Regions from separate parts of the Pantoea sp. S18 genome, predicted to be linked through region 2. Evidence: predicted binding sites of a transcription regulator. Region 2 holds the regulator's gene; each other region holds the start of a gene.
What was found. The regulator ArgR, encoded in region 2, controls arginine synthesis, uptake and breakdown. The targets are predictions, from matches to a motif close to ANTGAATAAAAATACANT.

Region 1 (6,122 bases), 1.1 Mb from region 2:
CGCTGGAGAAGTTACTGCGATCGTTTAAATAACAGAGGTCGCCATTAATGGCGACCCTACGAAAAGCGTAGGGTGCGCATTTATGCGCACCGCGATCAATCAACGACGAACCGCAATCGCCTCAATCTCAATCTTCACATCTTTCGGCAGACGCGCCACTTCCACGCAAGAACGCGCTGGGAAGCTGGCGTTGTGCTCGGTGAAGAACGCTTCGTAAGTTGCGTTCACCGTGGCGAAGTCATTCAGATCCTTCACAAACACGGTGGTTTTCACGATATCGCCCACTTTCAGGCCTGCGGCTTCGACAATCGCCTTCACATTTTCCAGTGATTGACGTGCCTGCGCAGAAACATCGTCGGCAACGGCGCCAGTGGCGGGATCAACCGGGATCTGGCCTGACGTGATGATCATACTGCCGAGATCCACGCCCTGCACGTAGGGGCCAATCGCTGCGGGTGCGTTTGAAGTACTGATTTCGCGAGACATTGTTTCTCCTTGAAAGTGCGCGGCCGACCGATGTCCGCCGCGAAATGAATCGTCCCATTATAGGGACGACGCAGGCGATTACCAGTGACCGAGCACCACGTGGCGCGCGAACTCTTTCTCGCAATATTTGCACTTCAGATGTACATCATCTTCGCGCTTTTTCACCGCAAAGCTGGTGAACACCGGCTCGTTGCGGCTGATGCAGTTGCTGTTCGGGCAAGTCAGCACGCGGTCAATACGATCCGGCAAGGTTGGGGCGATCTTCGCCACCACTTCGTATTCGTCAATGCGGTTCACCGTGGCGAGCGGCGCATACACCGCCAGCTGATTGATCTGATCGTCGGTCAGAAAAGTGTTTTCGATTTTGATCAGATCTTTGCGGCCCATCTCGCCCGAGGGCAAGTTGAGGCCGATGGTGATGCGCTGATCGGTTTCGGTCAGACGAAACAGCGACAGTAACTTAAAGCCGACCTGCGCCGGGATATGGTCGATCACCGTGCCGCGTTTGATGGCTTCAACCTGCAATTTATTATCGTGTGTCATCGCTTTGCTCCTTACAGTGCCAGTTCGCGATTCAGTACCAGCGCCAGCAGTGCCTGGCGAGCGAAGATGCCATTTCCAGCCTGCTGGAAATACCAGGCGTGCGGCGTGCTATCCACGTCGGTGGTGATCTCGTCAATACGCGGCAGCGGATGCAGCACTTTCATGTTGTCGCGCGCACCGGCTAAATCGGCGGCGCGCAGGATGAACTGCGCTTTAACGTTGGCGTATTCCGACGGATCGAGGCGCTCTTTCTGCACGCGCGTCATATACAGAATGTCGAGTTGTGGCATCACTTCTTCGATGGTGTCGTGGCGCGACCAGGCAATGTTCTGCTCATCCAGCATATCGGTGATGTACGACGGCATCGCCAGCGCATCCGGCGCGATAAAGAAGAAGCGGTTGCCATCAAACTTCGCCAGCGCCTGCGTCAGTGAATGCACGGTGCGGCCATATTTCAGGTCGCCGACCATCGCCACATTCAGGTTATCGAGGCGGTTTTGCGTTTCGCGGATGGTGAAGAGATCGAGCAGCGTTTGCGTCGGATGCTGGTTGGCACCGTCACCCGCGTTGAGAATCGGAATGCCGCCGGAGAATTCCGTCGCCAGACGCGCCGCGCCTTCCTGCGGATGACGCATCACAATGGCATCGACGTAAGTACCAATCACCGAAATGGTATCGGCGAGGGTTTCGCCTTTCTTGCCGAGCGAGGTATTGCTGCCGTCGGCGAAGCCCACCACCGACGCACCGAGACGATGCATCGCAGTTTCAAACGACAAGCGTGTGCGCGTTGAAGCTTCAAAGAAGCAGCTGGCGATCACGTTGTGTTTCAGCAGCTCCGGCTGGGGATTGGCTTTCAACTGGGCAGCGGTATGCAGCACCAGCTCCAGCTCGTCGCGGTTGAGATCGTTGATGGAAATAATGTGCTTGCGATATAGCGGGTTGGCCATAGCGTTCTCCTCTGCGCTGCCGGATTGCGGACAAAAAAAAGCCCCTGCTTAAGGGGCTTTTTTTACGATCGATTGATGACGGAAAGAAACAGATGCGCCGCCCGCTGTCAGGCGTCGTTGAGCGTCAAATTGTGCGCTGCGCTGTTGCATGTTTCCTCCGGCAAATTGGGCCGCATTATACGCATTCACTGATTTGCATCAAGCAAATATCGCGCACGAGGTAAACGTTTGCGGCGCGACCAATCATAGCTTGCCGAGTGTCGCCACCATCACCGCTTTAATGGTGTGCATGCGGTTTTCAGCCTGATCGAACACGATGCTGTGCGCAGATTCAAACACCTCATTACTCACTTCCATGCCATCCTGCAAACCGTACTGCTCGGCCATTTGCCGGCCCAGCGTGGTTTTGTCGTCATGGAAGGCAGGCAAGCAGTGCAGGAACTTCACCTGCGGATTGCCGGTCAGTGCCAGCATCGCGCTGTTAACCTGATAAGGACGCAGCAGAGCGATGCGATCTTCCCACACCGATTTGGCTTCGCCCATCGACACCCACACATCAGTGTAGATGAAGTCGGCACCTTGCACGCCTTCGGCGATATCTTCGGTTAGGGTGATTTTGCCACCGGTTTGCTGCGCGGCCACGCGGCATTGCTCGACCAGTTCCGCTTCCGGCCAGCAGCCTTTTGGTGCCACCAGACGCAGATCCAGGCCGACCAGCGCAGCGGCTTCCAGCATGCTGTTACCCATGTTGTTACGCGCATCGCCAACGTAAACCAGCGTCATTTCATTCAGCGCTTTACCCGGCAAATGTTCCTGCATCGTCAGCAGATCGGCCAGCAGTTGCGTGGGGTGGAATTCGGTGGTCAGGCCATTCCATACCGGCACGCCAGCGAATTCTGCCAAGGTTTCCACCAGTTCCTGACCGTAACCGCGATATTGAATACCGTCATACATGCGTCCCAGCACGCGCGCGGTGTCTTTCATTGACTCTTTATGGCCGATTTGGCTGCCACTTGGGCCGAGATAGGTAACGTTAGCGCCCTGATCGTAAGCGGCAACTTCGAAAGAGCATCGGGTACGAGTCGAGTCTTTTTCGAAGATGAGCGCGATGTTTTTGCCTTTCAGGTATTGCGTTTCGCTGGCATTTTTCTTTGCGTGTTTTAATTCACCTGCCAGACTCAGCAGAGAATCGATTTCGGCTGGGGTGAAATCCAGCAATCTCAGGAAATGTCTTTGATGTAGCTGACTCATACAGCGCTCCGGGTGCCCACATTAAAATGAATTAAAATTCAATCTAACCGTATGAATATGCATTTTCAACCCCAGCGTTAAGAAACTTGTTGTTTTGTGTAGTGGCGCGCGAGGCAGTGTGGGAAAATAATTGTATTCAGCCGAATATTTGAGGACACACCCATGGCATATGAAGCATTGCTGGAAGAACAGCGCGAAGAGACGCGACTGATCATTGAAGAGTTGCTGGAAGACGGCAGCGATCCAGATGCGCTTTACACTATCGAACATCATCTCTCCTGCAACAACTTTGACTCGCTGGAGAAGGTCGCGGTTGATGCCTTCAAACTGGGCTACGAAGTCAGCGAGCCAGAAGAGCTGGAGCTGGAAGATGGCACCACCGTGATGTGTGTGGATATCCTGAGCGAAGGCGCGTTGAAGCCTGAGCTGATTGATGCGCAGGTTGAGCAACTGGTGAATCTGGCGGGCAGCTACAACGTCGATTACGACGGTTGGGGCACCTACTTTGAAGATCCTGATGCCGAAGATGAAGACGACGATGGCGAGTTCATCGACGACGAAGAAGACAACGGTGTGCGTCACTAAGCATTAATGGGCGGCGCTCGCCGCCCTGAAACCTCTCCCCGTAAGACAAAGACTGCCCATGAATTACGCTCCGCTATTAGAACCGATCTATCAATTCCTGCATTGCCGCACGCCACAAGCGTGGATTGATGAAGCGCGCAAGCCGGAAAATCTGACGTTGTTGCTCACCGATCACATGGTTTGCGAATTAAAGGCCGCGCAAACTGCGGTGTTTATCATCCGTAAATACGTGGCGGATAAGCCGAGTGGTGATGCCATTCTGGCGTGGCTCAAGCCGTATGAAGATTTTATCTACCGCGATGAGCAGGACAGTAACTTTATCAATGCCCACAAGAATCTGACCAAAAGCATTATCGTGCGCAACGAACTGCCGTGGGCCGACGATCTGGTGGAGATGATGGTGCTGCTGGTGAAAGAGGAGCTGCATCACTTCTATCAGGTGTGGGAGATCATGCAGTCGCGCGGTTTGCCGTATCGCAAAATCACCGCAAGCCGCTATGCCAAAGGTTTGATTCGCGAAATTCGCACTTATGAGCCGGAAGCGCTGGTGGATAAGCTGATTTGCGGGGCGTACATCGAAGCGCGTTCCTGCGAGCGTTTCGCCAGTCTTGCGCCTTATCTGGATGAGCAACTGGAGAAGTTCTATATTTCGCTGCTGCGCTCGGAAGCGCGTCACTATCAGGATTACCTGAAGCTGGCACAGCAGATTTCGCCGAAGGACATTGCCCCGCGCGTGCAGGTGTTTGGTGAAACAGAAGCACGCTTAATCAGTGAGCCGGATGGCGAGTTACGCTTTCATAGCGGTGTGCCGGCGGTTTAAGCAATGGCTGCTTCCTGGTGCGCATGAATGCGCACCCTACAAAAAACCGGCTATAAACCGTAGGGTCGCCATTCATGGCGACCTCAATCATCACAACACCTTCAACATCCGCACTTCACAATCCACATGCCCGGTACAACCCATCGCGCTATCAATCAGCTCAAACCCCAACGACTCGTACAGCTTAATCGCACGCGTCAAACTGCCAGTCGTCTCCAGATAGCAACGCTGAAAACCCCGTTGACGGGCAAATTCCATGGCGCGCAGCGCCAGATCGCGCGCCAACCCTAAGCCGCGCACCTGCGGCAGGAAATACATCTTCTGCAGCTCGCAGATATCCGGCGCGCTACACGCCAGCGGAGCAACGCCGCCGCCGCCCACCACCACACCATCATGTTCCACAATCCAGTAGGCGCTATTGGCTTCGCTGTAGAGTTCGAACAGGCGATCGAGATGGGGATCGGACACGGTGTAGCCTTTGTCCGCCGTCAGGCCAAATTCAGCTGACACATCACGGATCACCTGCGCGATCAGCGAGTTATCGGCAGCGGTAATGGGGCGCACCTTTAAATTGATGGAGGCGTCGGTGGTCATCATTATCTTCCGGTATAAAAAAGCCGGGCAGTGCCCGGCTTCGATTAAGCAGTTGGACTGAAGCGCTTACAATGCCGCAATCACGCCCTGCTGTTCAAACAGTTTTGCTTTTGATTGCTCAAGCTCAGCCACGCGCTCACGCTCTTTCGCGACAACCGCTTCCGGCGCACGTGAGACGAAGCCTTCGTTCGCCAGCTTGGTCTGGATCTTCTCGATTTCGACATCAAGTTTCACCAGCTCTTTCGCCAGACGCTCCAGCTCGGCTTCTTTGTTGACCAGATCCGCCATCGGGATCAGCAACTCAGCGCCTTCAACAATCTTGGTGACCGAAACCGGGCCTTTCTCGCCCGCAGGCAGAATGGTCAGGCTTTCCAGACGCGCCAGACGCGACAGGAAGGTGCGGTTCTCTTCTACGCGACGCTGAGCGGCGGCAGAGCAGTCACGCAGCAGCACGTCGAGCGGCTTGCTTGGTGCGATGTTCATCTCAGCACGGATATTACGCACCGCAACGATCGCCTGCTTCATCCACTCGATATCGGCCTGCGCCTCGGCATCCTCTTTCGCCGCTTCATACTGCGGGAACGGCTGCAGCATGATGGTATCGTGGTCGATGTTTTTCAGACCTTTCACACGCTGCCAGATGGTTTCGGTGATGTAAGGAATGATTGGATGCGCCAGACGCAGCAGCGCTTCCAGCACGGTGACCAGCGTATTACGCGTACCGCGCAGTTCCGCTTCGCTACCGCTGGTCATCACCGGCTTGGTCAGCTCCAGATACCAGTCACAGAACTGGTTCCAGGTGAAGTCGTACAGAATGTTGGCCGCGATATCAAAGCGATAGCTATCCAGCGCTTCGCGATAGGCTTTCACGCTGCGGTTGAACTCGCTCAGGATCC
Region 2 (6,122 bases):
GCTGCTCAGAGCCGATCACTTCACAAATTCTTCGCCCTGCGCGATATCTTTCTTCAGCGTTTCCAGCATACCGTTTAGCGCCTGCTGTTCAAAGGCACTCAGCGTACCCAGCGGACGGCGCTCAACAATACCGTTTTTGCCCAGCAGCAGCGGCTGCGAGAAGAAGCGGGCGTATTCGCCATCGCCTTCCACATACGCGCACTCCACGACGTTGGCTTCACCTTGCAGGGCGCGAATCAATGACAGGCCAAAACGGGCCGCCGCTTGTCCCATCGACAGCGTTGCCGATCCGCCACCGGCTTTGGCTTCCACCACTTCGGTGCCCGCGTTCTGAATACGTTTGGTGAGATCCGCCACTTCCTGCTCGCTGAAGCTCACGCCTTTTACCTGCGACAGCAGCGGCAGAATGGTTACGCCTGAATGCCCGCCCACCACCGGCACTTCAATCTCGTTAGGCTGCTTGCCTTTCAGCGCCGCGACAAAGGTATTAGCGCGGATGATATCGAGAGTGGAAACGCCAAACAGGCGATTTTTGTCATACACGCCAGCTTTCTTCAGCACTTCGGCTGCAATTGCCACCGTGGTGTTGACTGGATTGGTGATCACGCCAATCAGCGCTTTTGGCGCCGTGCTGGCAACCTGTTCAATCAGGTTACGCACGATACCGGCGTTAACGTTAAACAGGTCGGCGCGATCCATGCCCGGCTTACGTGCCACACCTGCAGAGATCAGCACCACATCGGCACCATGCAGCGCAGGCGTAGCGTCCTCACCGCTAAACCCTTCCACGGTGACTGCCGTTGGGATGTGACTGAGATCGACCGCCACACCCGGCGTTACCGGGGCGATATCGTAAAGTGAGAGAGCTGAGCCTGCGGGTAATTGCGTTTTGAGCAGCAGTGCGAGCGCCTGGCCAATACCACCAGCGGCACCGAGAACGGCAACTTTCATCCTGAACTCCTTATTAAGGTGGGGCAGAGATATGCCGAAAATCCATCAGGTTACGAGTTTAATCAACTTCTCAGGCGATAGCGACTAAACCTGTCGCGCACTTAACACTACGCCGCAATCGGCTCCCGAGACATCTCCACTTCAGAAGTCGCCTGAATGATTCATTCGCAGCCAGCAGACAATGGACGGCAATGATCATCGATATTGTTGTTACCACCTCAATAATATAACAACTTTGCAACCTTCGCTTTGCGCGTCCACCCGCGATTTTGGTGCAACCTCATATTCTGTTATTATGCCCGCCCCGCAGGTCATTACCGCGATTCTCTCATCAGACTTATTGCATAAAAATTCATCTAAATGCATAATAATTTATCTGCCGTGGGCCTGTTGCCCTCTGCAACCCTCTTTTAATTGGTAGCTTATGCGAAACCCATCGAAACAAGACGACTTGATTAAGGCGTTTAAAGCCTTATTGAAGGAAGAGAAATTCAGCTCCCAGGGCGAAATCGTGCAGGCGCTGCAGGAAGACGGCTTCGAGAATATCAATCAGTCCAAAGTTTCTCGCATGCTGACCAAGTTCGGCGCGGTGCGTACGCGTAACGCCAAGATGGAAATGGTTTATTGCCTGCCTGCTGAACTCGGCGTACCCACCACCACCAGCCCGCTGAAGAATCTGGTGCTGGATATCGATTACAACGATGCGTTAGTAGTGATTCACACCAGTCCGGGCGCTGCGCAGCTGATTGCGCGCCTGCTGGATTCGCTGGGCAAAGCGGAAGGGATTCTCGGCACCATCGCCGGTGATGACACCATCTTTATTACCCCTGCGCGCACCTTCTCAGTAAAACAGCTGTACGACGCGATTCTGGTTTTATTCGAACAAGAGCTATAAAACCCTGCTGCATACCGGCAGATCCTCTGCCGGTTATCTTGCCCTTCCCGCTTCATTCGTAACCAACCTGTTACAAACCCCTTTGTAAATAATAAGTTATCCATATGCTTAGCGCTTCTTTTCAAGCTAATAGATTGGTACGACCTTTGCGCCTGCTTAACCTTATGCGCTATTTTACACTGCTTTACACATCGTGCTCAGTGCCTTTCCCTTCTCCATGCGTATCAGCCAGCGAGATCAACCATGATCTTTCGCACTAAAAGATAATTTGATGTAGATCATTGTTTTTACGGCTAAATAACCACCTATGGTTAAGATCCAGGCGTTTTTTATAACTTCAGGTTCTAAAAAAGTGCCATAAGGATAAAGAATTACAACCAAACATTATTAGCTGGATATTAATTTCATGGGTGATTAGATCTATACTTAGTTTCGTGATGCAAATCACACGAAAGAAAAAGATAAAAATAGACGACGAGGAAAAATATCATGAACGTTAAAACTACTATCGCAACCCTGAGTGTTCTATCTGCTCTGTCATTTGGTGCTTTTGCAGCAGATTCTATTAATGCCGAACAGGCAGCGAATCTGCAATCCGCAGGCACCATCAGCGTCAGCGGCGTGGGCGGTTCTCCAATGGATATCCGTCAGCAGTTAAACGATAAAGCCGATCAGCAAGGTGCGAAAGCATACCGCGTGATCGAGGCGAATACCGGTGACAGCTACCACGCAACCGCTGAGCTGTATAAATAAGTTACTGACTTAAGACGCAATGTGAACGGCGACCCGTTTGAGACGCTCTTGCCTCTCAGGTTGCCGACCCCAATTTCAGGAGAGTGAATCATGAAAACCAAATTAGCTATCGCAGTACTGGGCCTGGCTTCTGTTCTTTCTTTTGGCGCGAGCGCCGCAAGCCTGGTTTCAAACGAACAAGCTGAACAGCTGCAATCCCTGAACCAAACCATCAGCGTGAGCGGTGTTGACGGCGACCAAACCAACGTTCGTCAGGAACTGTCACAGAAAGCCGATGCGCAGGGTGCTAGCCATTACCGCATTATTGAGAGCAACCGTGGCGATACCTTCCACGTTACTGCTGAACTCTACAAATAATCACTAATTGAACGTCCGGCGCCTTGAAGGCGCCAGGCAATAGATCGACGACCCGCCTACCCCTTTTCTGCCGCAGGTTGTTGATTAAACGAGGAGAAAATTATGAAAATCAAAACAACCATCGCAACTGCTACTCTGCTTTCCCTGTTCGCCTTTGGTGCTTCTGCAGCACAGCTGGTGACTGAACAACAGGCGCAGAATCTGCAACCTACCGGCAGCACTATTTCAATCAGCGGAACCGGCGGTTCGCCAATGGATTATCGTGCCGAGCTTTCTCAGAAAGCGGATGAGCAAGGTGCCAGCGCTTACAAAGTGATTGAAGCGAAAACCGGCGACAGCTATCACGTGACAGCTGAGCTGTATAAGTAATTCCTCGTCAATTAAGACGAACCCTTTGGCCCCGCTCGCCGGGGCCCTTTTTACTTTATATTGAAGCGGAGCTGGCCCTCCAGCTCCTCTTCTGCTTCATCAAATAGCAGGATCAATGCGCCATACCGGCGTTTCTGCCCTTTCCCTAGATTTACAAACTCAATCTCCAGCGGCAACGGCAGTTGCTCACCCACAATCGCATCCCAAAGATCGTCAAGATCGTTGATGGCGAGATCGGCTAGCGCAAAACGATCGCTAAACTGTCGATAAAAATGGGCTTGATCGACAATCTCATCGAAATCGAAACGCTCGGTTCTCATCATGACGCCCTCTTAGTTGTCGCGGCTAGCTGAGTCCGCCGAGGTGCAACGCTTTGACTTCCAGATACTCTTCCATCCCCAACACTGAGCCTTCGCGTCCCAAACCGGATTCTTTCACCCCGCCAAACGGTGCCAGCTCCGTTGATACCGCGCATTCGTTAATACCGATCATGCCCGCTTCCAGCGCCGCTGAGACGCGGAACACCCGCTGCAAATTCTGCGTGTAGAAGTAAGCTGCCAGGCCATATTCAGTATTGTTGGCGCGCGCAATCACCTCGGCTTCATCATCAAAGCGGAAACAGGCCGCAACCGGACCAAACGTCTCTTCCTGCGCCAGCTTCATCTCTTCATGTGCTTCGGCGATGACCGTCGGTTGCCAGAAATTGCCACCAAGAGGATGACGTTCGCCGCCAACCAGCAATTTGCCGCCTTTGCTTAACGCATCTTTGACGTGCTCTTCCACTTTCTCCAGCGCGGACTGCTCAATCAGCGGGCCGACAATCACGCCCTCTTCCACGCCATTACCGACTTTGAGTTTACCCACCGCATCGGCCAGTTGATTGACGAAGCGATCGTACACCGCGTTATGCACATAGAAGCGGTTAACGCTGACGCACACCTGTCCGGCATTGCGGAATTTGTTAGCAATCGCGCCCTGCACCGCCGCATCAATATCGGCATCATCAAACACGATATAAGGCGCATTGCCGCCTAACTCCATCGAGACTTTTTTCATGGTTTCGGCGGCATTACGCATCAGCGTTTTGCCCACTGCGGTGGAACCGGTAAAGGAAATTTTGCGCACCGCTTTGCTAGCCATGATCGCGTCGCTGATGGCATGCGTATCGCCCGCCACCGCATTGAGCACGCCATCAGGCACGCCGGCTTTCTGCGCCAGCGCCAGCAGCGCGAAGGCGCTCAACGGCGTGTTATTCGCGGGTTTGATGATGCCGGTACAACCAGCGGCCAACGCAGGACCGAGTTTGCGCGTCAGCATCGCCATCGGGAAATTCCACGGCGTGATCGCTGCGACCACACCAATCGGTTCACGCGTCGCCAGAATGCGCGAACCCGGTTTAGCTGGCGGGATGATTTCCCCGTTGGCGCGTTTCGCCTGTTCGGCAAACCACTGAATAAAGCTGGCGGCGTATTCCACTTCACCTTCGGCTTCTTTGAGCGGTTTACCCTGCTCGGCGGTCATCAACTGGCCGAGCCAGCTTTTGTTCTCAATGATCAGCTGATACCAGCGATTGAGGATATCGGCACGCGCCTTGGCGGTTTTGTCACGCCAGGCGGGAAATGCACGCTGCGCGGCGGCAATCGCCTGCTCAGTTTCGTGCTGGCCGGCTTTCGCTACGTTGGCAATGACTTCGCCGGTGGCAGGATTGGTCACCTCAAAGGTCGCGCTGGCGTTATGCCACTGGCCATCGGCGAAATAGCCGGTCTTGAATAATTCGTGTTGTTGCAGGGAAGTGGACATCGGTTTTCTCCTGTCAGTTTGCGTCCTGTCAGGAAAGTATAGATGCCAATATCAGAGGTTTTTGTGTCAGCGTGGGATCTAAAAGGCCGCTGCAGGTTGCAGCGGCCAGTTTCAGATTTGTATTAAGGTGTTCTGATACTTATCCAGCATCAGCGCCAGGCGTTTCACCGGTTCGGTGACGTTATCAGGTGCCGCATAGTGCTGCAGCTTCTCCTGATACACATCCAGCTCCTGCAGCAGCCGCTCGAAGTAATAGCGGCGCTTGTCATCGCTGGTCGCGGAGATAATGCGATCGGCGGTGTAACGCAGCTGGCGGTGATAGGCCGAGAGATCGGCATTCACCGGCACTTCGGCATTACGCAGGCGTTGATGGCCGATAATCAGCGTCAGCGCAATACGGTATTTATCGATATCGCCGGGGAACAGGTTAAGCAGCAAGAACAGTTGCTGATACAGCGCGGGCAAGTGGTTTTCACGACGACGCGCCTGATTGGTGGTAAGCGCGGCAACCGCTGCATACATAAAGCGGTTCAGCAGCTTACGTCCGGTACGATCGCGCGATTTATCACGAATCAGCAGAATCACCATCATCGCCACAAAGCAGCCAATCACCTGGCCCAACACGTTATCAAGGAACACGTTGAACTCGAACTTCATCGGGTTATCCAGTACCAGCACGTTGATGGTACCAATCAGCGCGCCCAGCGTACCTAACTGGCGGCGCTGCACGAAGATGCCGCCGATAAAACCCAGCGCGCCGATGGCGATACACAACAACAGCGCACTTTGCTGGGTCGCGGGCAGAATAAAGATGAAGTAAAGCGCACCGAGCGGCACCGCAACCGTCATGCCGTAAAGAAAGTCTTTCGCCATCATCAACGGATTCGGCATACGCATCGCCAGCGCAGTAATCACCGCCAGCATCACCATGCAGCCGCTGCCGGATGTCCAGCCGGTATACAGCCAGAACAGAGAACCCAGCGCGGTGGCGACAAAG
Region 3 (6,122 bases), 300 kb from region 2:
TTCCAGCGACGCGGTGGTCGGGATATTGCGCTCTTTCAGGTAATCCAGCAGCGCTTCACGTGAACGCAGGTCCCATTCACGCCATGGCGCAACCACTTTCAGCTGTGGTGCCAGCGCGGTGTAGGTGGTTTCGAAGCGCACCTGATCGTTACCTTTACCGGTTGCGCCGTGGCACAGCGCATCTGCACCGACTTTCAGTGCCAGCTCAACCTGCGCTTTGGCGATAATCGGACGCGCCATTGAGGTACCCAGCAGGTAAGTACCTTCGTACAGTGCGCCAGTTTGCAGCACCGGATAAACGTATTCGCTGATGAACTCTTCACGCAGATCGGCCACGTGGCACTCAGACGCACCTGACTGCAGCGCTTTCTTCTCAACGCCTTCTAAATCTGCCGGATCCTGGCCAATGTTCGCCACGAACGCCACCACTTCACAGCCGCCGTAGTTCTCTTTCAACCATGGAATGATGGCTGAAGTATCCAGACCGCCTGAGTAGGCCAGAACGATTTTTTTGATGTTTTGCGTGCTCATGTCTTAATCCTTGATTATGCGAGAATCCGGGTGCCAATCGACACGCCGTTGAAAAGGGTTGGCAGTTGTTCAGCATGACGCCAGCTAGCGATATCGACCGGGCGACCGAGCGTGCGAGCGGCATCGAGCGCCGCGTTCACTTTCACGATCATGCCATCGGTGATGATGCCCTGCGCAATCAGCTGTTCCGCTTTCGCGGCGGTCATCTCTTCAATGCGTTGACCTTTGCCATCGAGAATGCCGCTAACGTCAGACAACAGCACTAAATCGGCACCAATGGTCGCCGCCAGCGCAGTCGCCGCCTGGTCAGCGTTGACGTTCATCAACTCGCCGCCGTCGGTGATGCCAATTGAACTGATTACCGGCATGTAGCCCGCCGCCAGCAGCGTGTTCACCAGCGCCGGATTGCCAGGCGTTGCGTTGCCAACATGTCCCAGCTCTTCATCGAACTGCGCCACATTAACCAAACCGGCGTCGCCGAGGCACAAACCGACTGCGCCGATGCCATATTTCTTCGCCCACGCCAGCAGCGTTTTGTTGGCGGTACCGGCTAACGCACCGGTAATAATGTCAATCTGATCGGCTGGCGTCACGCGCAAACCGTTCTTCTTTTTCACCGGCAGCGCGAGCTTCTTCATCAGCTCGTCCACCACGCAACCACCGCCGTGCACAATGATCAGCGGACGCTGATGTTCATTGCGGTACGCCAGCAGGGCATCAAACAGACGGGCCAGCGCTTCTTCGCTATCCAGCAGCACGCCACCCAGTTTAATGATCAATGGATTCATTGCGTTATCCGTTCGTTAAATCAAAGACAGCGTTTCGGGGAAGCCGAAACGAATGTTCAAACACTGAACCGCCTGCGATGAGGCGCCTTTCAGCAGGTTATCTTCGGCAGCCACCACAATCAGGTGCTCGCCTTGCATGGCGAAGCCGATGTCGCAAAACGGCAAACCGACCACCGCTTTCAGCGCCGGTACGCCTTTGTCATACACGCGCACCAGCGGTTTGTCGTGGTATGCATTATGGAAAGCATCCGCCACATCCTGCTGCGTCACGCCCGCTTTCAGGCGGCAGGTAGTGGTCGACAAAATACCGCGCGGGAAGCTGCCCAGATGTGGCGTGAAGATCACCGGCGTACCGAGATGTGCCACGATTTCCGGGTGATGACGGTGATTAAACAGGCCGTACGGCTGCAAGCTCACTTCACAGAAGCTGGTGCCAACGTTGGCTTTGCGCCCTGCACCGCTCACGCCGCTGGTGGCGTTAATCACTGGCCACTGTGCATCGTTAAGCAAGCCCGCTGCGATCAGCGGTTTCAGCGAAAGCTGGGCTGCGGTTGGGTAGCAACCCGGCACCGCAACCAGCTCCGCATCTTTGATTTTGTCGTGCTGCCATTCGGCCAGGCCGTAAACCGCCTTATCCAGCCAATCCTGATGCTGATGGCTGAAACCGTAATATTGGGTATAGAAAGCGTCGTCGTTTACGCGGAACGCGCCGGAGAGATCGAACACCACGCAACCGGCTTTGAGGAATTCAGGTGCCAGATCGTGGCTGACTTCATGGGCGGTGGCGAGGAACACCACATCCACTTTGTCGGCCCATTCAGCAGCATCGCTCAGCGGCTGCAGCGGCAAATCGACAATGCCTTTGAGCTGCGGATGCAAATCCGACAATAACTTTCCAGCATCCGGGCTTTGCGCTGAAACCGCCAAAGCGGTTATGTTCATATGCGGATGGCGATTCAGGTAGGTGGCAAGCTCTACGCCAGCGTAACCACTGGCACCAACGATCAGCGTATTCAACATCAGGCTGTATACCTTATTACAGTCACGTATCGGGTCGCGGCCTTGCCCCGTTGCCCAGAATGCCGTTTGCAGAAGATTTGATGCTTCACATGCAAGCGACGCTATTGTATTTTTATTCACTATTAATGCATGAATATTGATACATCCTAACCCAAGGACCGTCAACAGTGAAGACAAAATTACCACCTTTTATCGAACTCTACCGCCAGTTGATTGCCACGCCATCAATCAGCGCAACCGATAGCGCACTGGATCAGAGTAATGAAACTTTAATCAATTTGCTGGCCGGCTGGTTCCGCGATATTGGCTTCAGTGTAGAAGTGCAGCCGGTGCCTGGCACGCGGCATAAATTCAACATGCTGGCGCGCAGCGGATTGGGCGCAGGCGGCCTGTTACTGGCCGGTCATACCGACACCGTTCCCTACGATGATGGCCGCTGGACGCGCGATCCCTTCACGCTGACGGAACACGACAACAAGCTTTACGGCCTGGGCACCGCCGATATGAAAGGCTTCTTCGCCTTTATTCTGGATGCGCTGCGTGACGTTGACGTGACCAAACTCAGCAAGCCGCTCTACATCCTCGCCACCGCCGATGAAGAGACCACCATGGCGGGCGCGAAGTATTTCTCTGAATCAACGCAACTGCGTCCGGATTGCGCCATCATCGGCGAGCCAACCTCACTCAAGCCGGTGCGCGCGCACAAAGGTCATCTGTCGAATGTGATTCGTATTCAGGGACAATCGGGCCACTCCAGCGATCCGTCGCGCGGCGTCAACGCCATTGAGCTGATGCATGAATCCATTACCCAGCTGATGCAGCTGCGTAACACGCTGAAAGAGCGTTACAACCACGATGGTTTTGCCATTCCTTATCCAACCATGAACTTCGGCCATATTCATGGTGGCGACGCCGCTAACCGCATCTGCGCCTGCTGTGAATTGCACATGGATATTCGTCCGCTGCCGGGCTTAACCCTGAGCGATTTAGATGGTCTGCTGAATGACGCGCTGGCACCGGTGAGTGCACGCTGGCCAGGACGATTAACCGTGGGCGAACTGCATCCGCCGATTCCAGGCTACGAATGCCCGGCCGATCATGAGCTGGTGCAAGTGGTGGAGAAGCTGCTGGGCGTGCCAACCGAAGTGGTGAACTATTGCACTGAAGCGCCTTTTATCCAGCAATTGTGTCCAACGCTGGTTTTAGGCCCGGGATCTATCAATCAAGCCCACCAACCTGATGAGTTTATTGATACCGCATTTATCAAGCCGACTCATGCGCTTATCACTCAAGTCGTGCAGCATTTTTGTCATTGATGAACAACAGATGGGGCATTTCACTGTTAAATCAGCAAATTGCCCCGTCATTGTTCGGGATTTGATAATAAGAATAACTTATCTCGCTTCGCTGCAAGCAAATTCTTTGAATTTCCGCCATTTAGCAGCACATTTACGTAGATTTAAGGCAATTGACGTGCAGGAAGATACGTGGCTAGATAAAAGACGATGTTATGCCCGTGGGTAAATAATTCCCGTGGGGATATTTAAAAAGATGATGAGGGTGTCAGGGTCCAATGAACGAACAATATTCCGCAATGCGAAGTAATGTCAGTATGCTCGGCAAACTGCTCGGGGATACGATTAAGGATGCACTAGGAGAGAACATCCTCGACCAGGTGGAGACCATCCGTAAACTCTCTAAGTCATCCCGTGCGGGAAATGACACCCATCGTCAGGAACTGCTGACCACGCTGCAAAATCTGTCGAATGACGAGCTGCTGCCGGTGGCGCGTGCCTTTAGCCAATTCCTTAATCTCACCAACGTCGCTGAACAGTACCAAACCATTTCCCGTAGCGGTGATGGCGCGAACCATCCTGAACTGCTGAAAAAGACTTTCGAGCGCCTGAAACAGCAAGGCGATATCAGCGAAGCGGCAATCCGTCAGTCGATTGAAGAGCTGTCGTTGGAGCTGGTGCTGACTGCGCACCCCACCGAAATTACCCGCCGCACGCTGATCCATATGCTGGGCGAAGTGAACAGCTGTTTGCAGCAACTCGATCACAGCGACATTTCCGATTACGAGCGCACGCAGGTGATGCGCCGTCTGCGCCAGTTGGTGGCACAAGCGTGGCATACCGACGAAATCCGCAAATACCGTCCAACGCCAATCGATGAAGCCAAATGGGGCTTTGCCGTGGTGGAAAACAGCCTGTGGCAAGGCGTGCCAGCCTTCCTGCGTGAGCTGAACGAGCAAGTTGAAGAGACCTTTGGCATTAAGCTGCCGGTCGATTTCGTGCCGATTAAATTTACCTCGTGGATGGGCGGCGACCGTGACGGCAACCCGAACGTCACCGCACCGATTACCCGCCACGCGATGCAGCTGAGCCGCTGGAAAGCCGCGGACCTGTTCCTGCGCGATATCGGCGTGCTGGTTTCTGAGCTGTCGATGTCCGAATGTAGCGACGAAGTGCGCGAGCTGTGCGGCGATCCGGAAGCGCTCGAGCCGTACCGTATGGTGCTGAAGCGCATCCGCAGCCAGCTGATGACCACGCAGGCCTATCTTGGCCGCCGTCTGAAAGGCGAGCGCCTGCCGCGTCCGGCCGATCTGCTGGTCTCCAACGATCAGCTGTGGGAACCGCTGTTCGCTATCTATCAATCTCTGCAACAGTGCGGCATGGGCATCATCGCCAACGGCCAGCTGCTGGACACGCTACGCCGCGTGAAGTGTTTCGGCGTGCCGCTGGTACGTATCGATATCCGTCAGGAGAGCACCCGCCATACCCAGGCGATTGCCGAAGTAACGCGTTATCTTGGCCTCGGTGATTACGAAAGCTGGTCAGAAGCCGATAAACAAGCCTTCCTGATCCGCGAACTGAATTCTAAGCGTCCGCTGTTGCCGCATCAGTGGGAACCGGGCGATGAGACGCGTGAAGTGCTGGATACCTGCAAAGTGGTGGCCGAAGCGCCGCAGGGTTCAATCGCTTCCTACGTGATCTCCATGGCGAAAACGCCGTCGGACGTGCTGGCCGTGCATCTGCTGCTAAAAGAAGCCGGCATTCCTTACGCCATGCCGGTTGCGCCGCTGTTCGAAACCCTTGATGACCTGAACAACGCCAACGACGTGATGACGCAGTTGCTGAACATCGACTGGTATCGCGGCTTTATCAACGGCAAACAGATGGTGATGATTGGCTATTCCGACTCGGCGAAAGATGCCGGTGTGATGGCCGCCAGCTGGGCGCAATATCAGGCGCAGGATGCGCTGATCAAAACCTGTGAAAGCGCGGGCATCACGCTGACGCTGTTCCACGGACGCGGCGGCTCAATCGGTCGTGGCGGCGCGCCAGCCCATGCTGCGCTGTTGTCACAACCGCCGGGCAGCCTGAAAGGTGGCCTGCGCGTGACCGAACAGGGCGAGATGATTCGCTTCAAATACGGTTTGCCAGAAGTCACCATCGCCAGCCTGTCGCTGTATACCGGTGCGATTCTGGAAGCCAACCTGCTGCCACCGCCGGAACCAAAGCGCGAATGGCAGGAGATCATGAATGGTCTGTCGGCGCACTCCTGTGCGATGTATCGCGGTTATGTGCGTGAAAACCCGGACTTCGTGCCCTATTTCCGCTCGGCCACGCCAGAGCAGGAACTGGGTAAATTGCCGCTGGGTTCACGTCCGGCTAAACGTCGCCCAACCGGCGGTGTGGAATCGCTGCGTGCTATTCCATGGATCTTCGCCTGGACGCAGAACCGCCTGATGCTGCCAGCCTGGCTGGGCGCGGGTGCCGC

Region 1: argF (ornithine carbamoyltransferase) is a predicted target of ArgR. The motif match lies at 3,253-3,270, and genes of this name have one in related genera.
Region 3: argC (N-acetyl-gamma-glutamyl-phosphate reductase) is a predicted target of ArgR. The motif match lies at 2,443-2,460, and genes of this name have one in related genera.

Annotation. Positions count from the first base shown of each region.
Region 1 covers NZ_CP142688.1:591,022-597,143, forward strand. The annotation lists gene VIJ98_RS02615 (family 20 glycosylhydrolase) at 1-32, shown strand, start outside; gene ridA (2-iminobutanoate/2-iminopropanoate deaminase) at 100-486, opposite strand; gene pyrI (aspartate carbamoyltransferase regulatory subunit) at 565-1,029, opposite strand; gene pyrB (aspartate carbamoyltransferase) at 1,041-1,976, opposite strand; gene argF (ornithine carbamoyltransferase) at 2,220-3,227, opposite strand; gene rraB (ribonuclease E inhibitor RraB) at 3,390-3,812, shown strand; gene miaE (tRNA isopentenyl-2-thiomethyl-A-37 hydroxylase MiaE) at 3,871-4,632, shown strand; gene VIJ98_RS02650 (GNAT family N-acetyltransferase) at 4,723-5,226, opposite strand; gene VIJ98_RS02655 (valine--tRNA ligase) at 5,293-6,122, opposite strand, start outside.
Region 2 covers NZ_CP142688.1:3,828,781-3,834,902, forward strand. The annotation lists gene mdh (malate dehydrogenase) at 16-951, opposite strand; gene argR (transcriptional regulator ArgR) at 1,376-1,846, shown strand; gene yhcN (peroxide/acid stress response protein YhcN) at 2,336-2,599, shown strand; gene VIJ98_RS17735 (YdgH/BhsA/McbA-like domain containing protein) at 2,690-2,956, shown strand; gene yhcN (peroxide/acid stress response protein YhcN) at 3,059-3,325, shown strand; gene VIJ98_RS17745 (hypothetical protein) at 3,376-3,645, opposite strand; gene VIJ98_RS17750 (NAD-dependent succinate-semialdehyde dehydrogenase) at 3,671-5,125, opposite strand; gene aaeB (p-hydroxybenzoic acid efflux pump subunit AaeB) at 5,237-6,122, opposite strand, start outside.
Region 3 covers NZ_CP142688.1:4,131,567-4,137,688, forward strand. The annotation lists gene VIJ98_RS19245 (argininosuccinate synthase) at 1-531, opposite strand, end outside; gene argB (acetylglutamate kinase) at 546-1,319, opposite strand; gene argC (N-acetyl-gamma-glutamyl-phosphate reductase) at 1,335-2,339, opposite strand; gene argE (acetylornithine deacetylase) at 2,507-3,655, shown strand; gene ppc (phosphoenolpyruvate carboxylase) at 3,913-6,122, shown strand, end outside.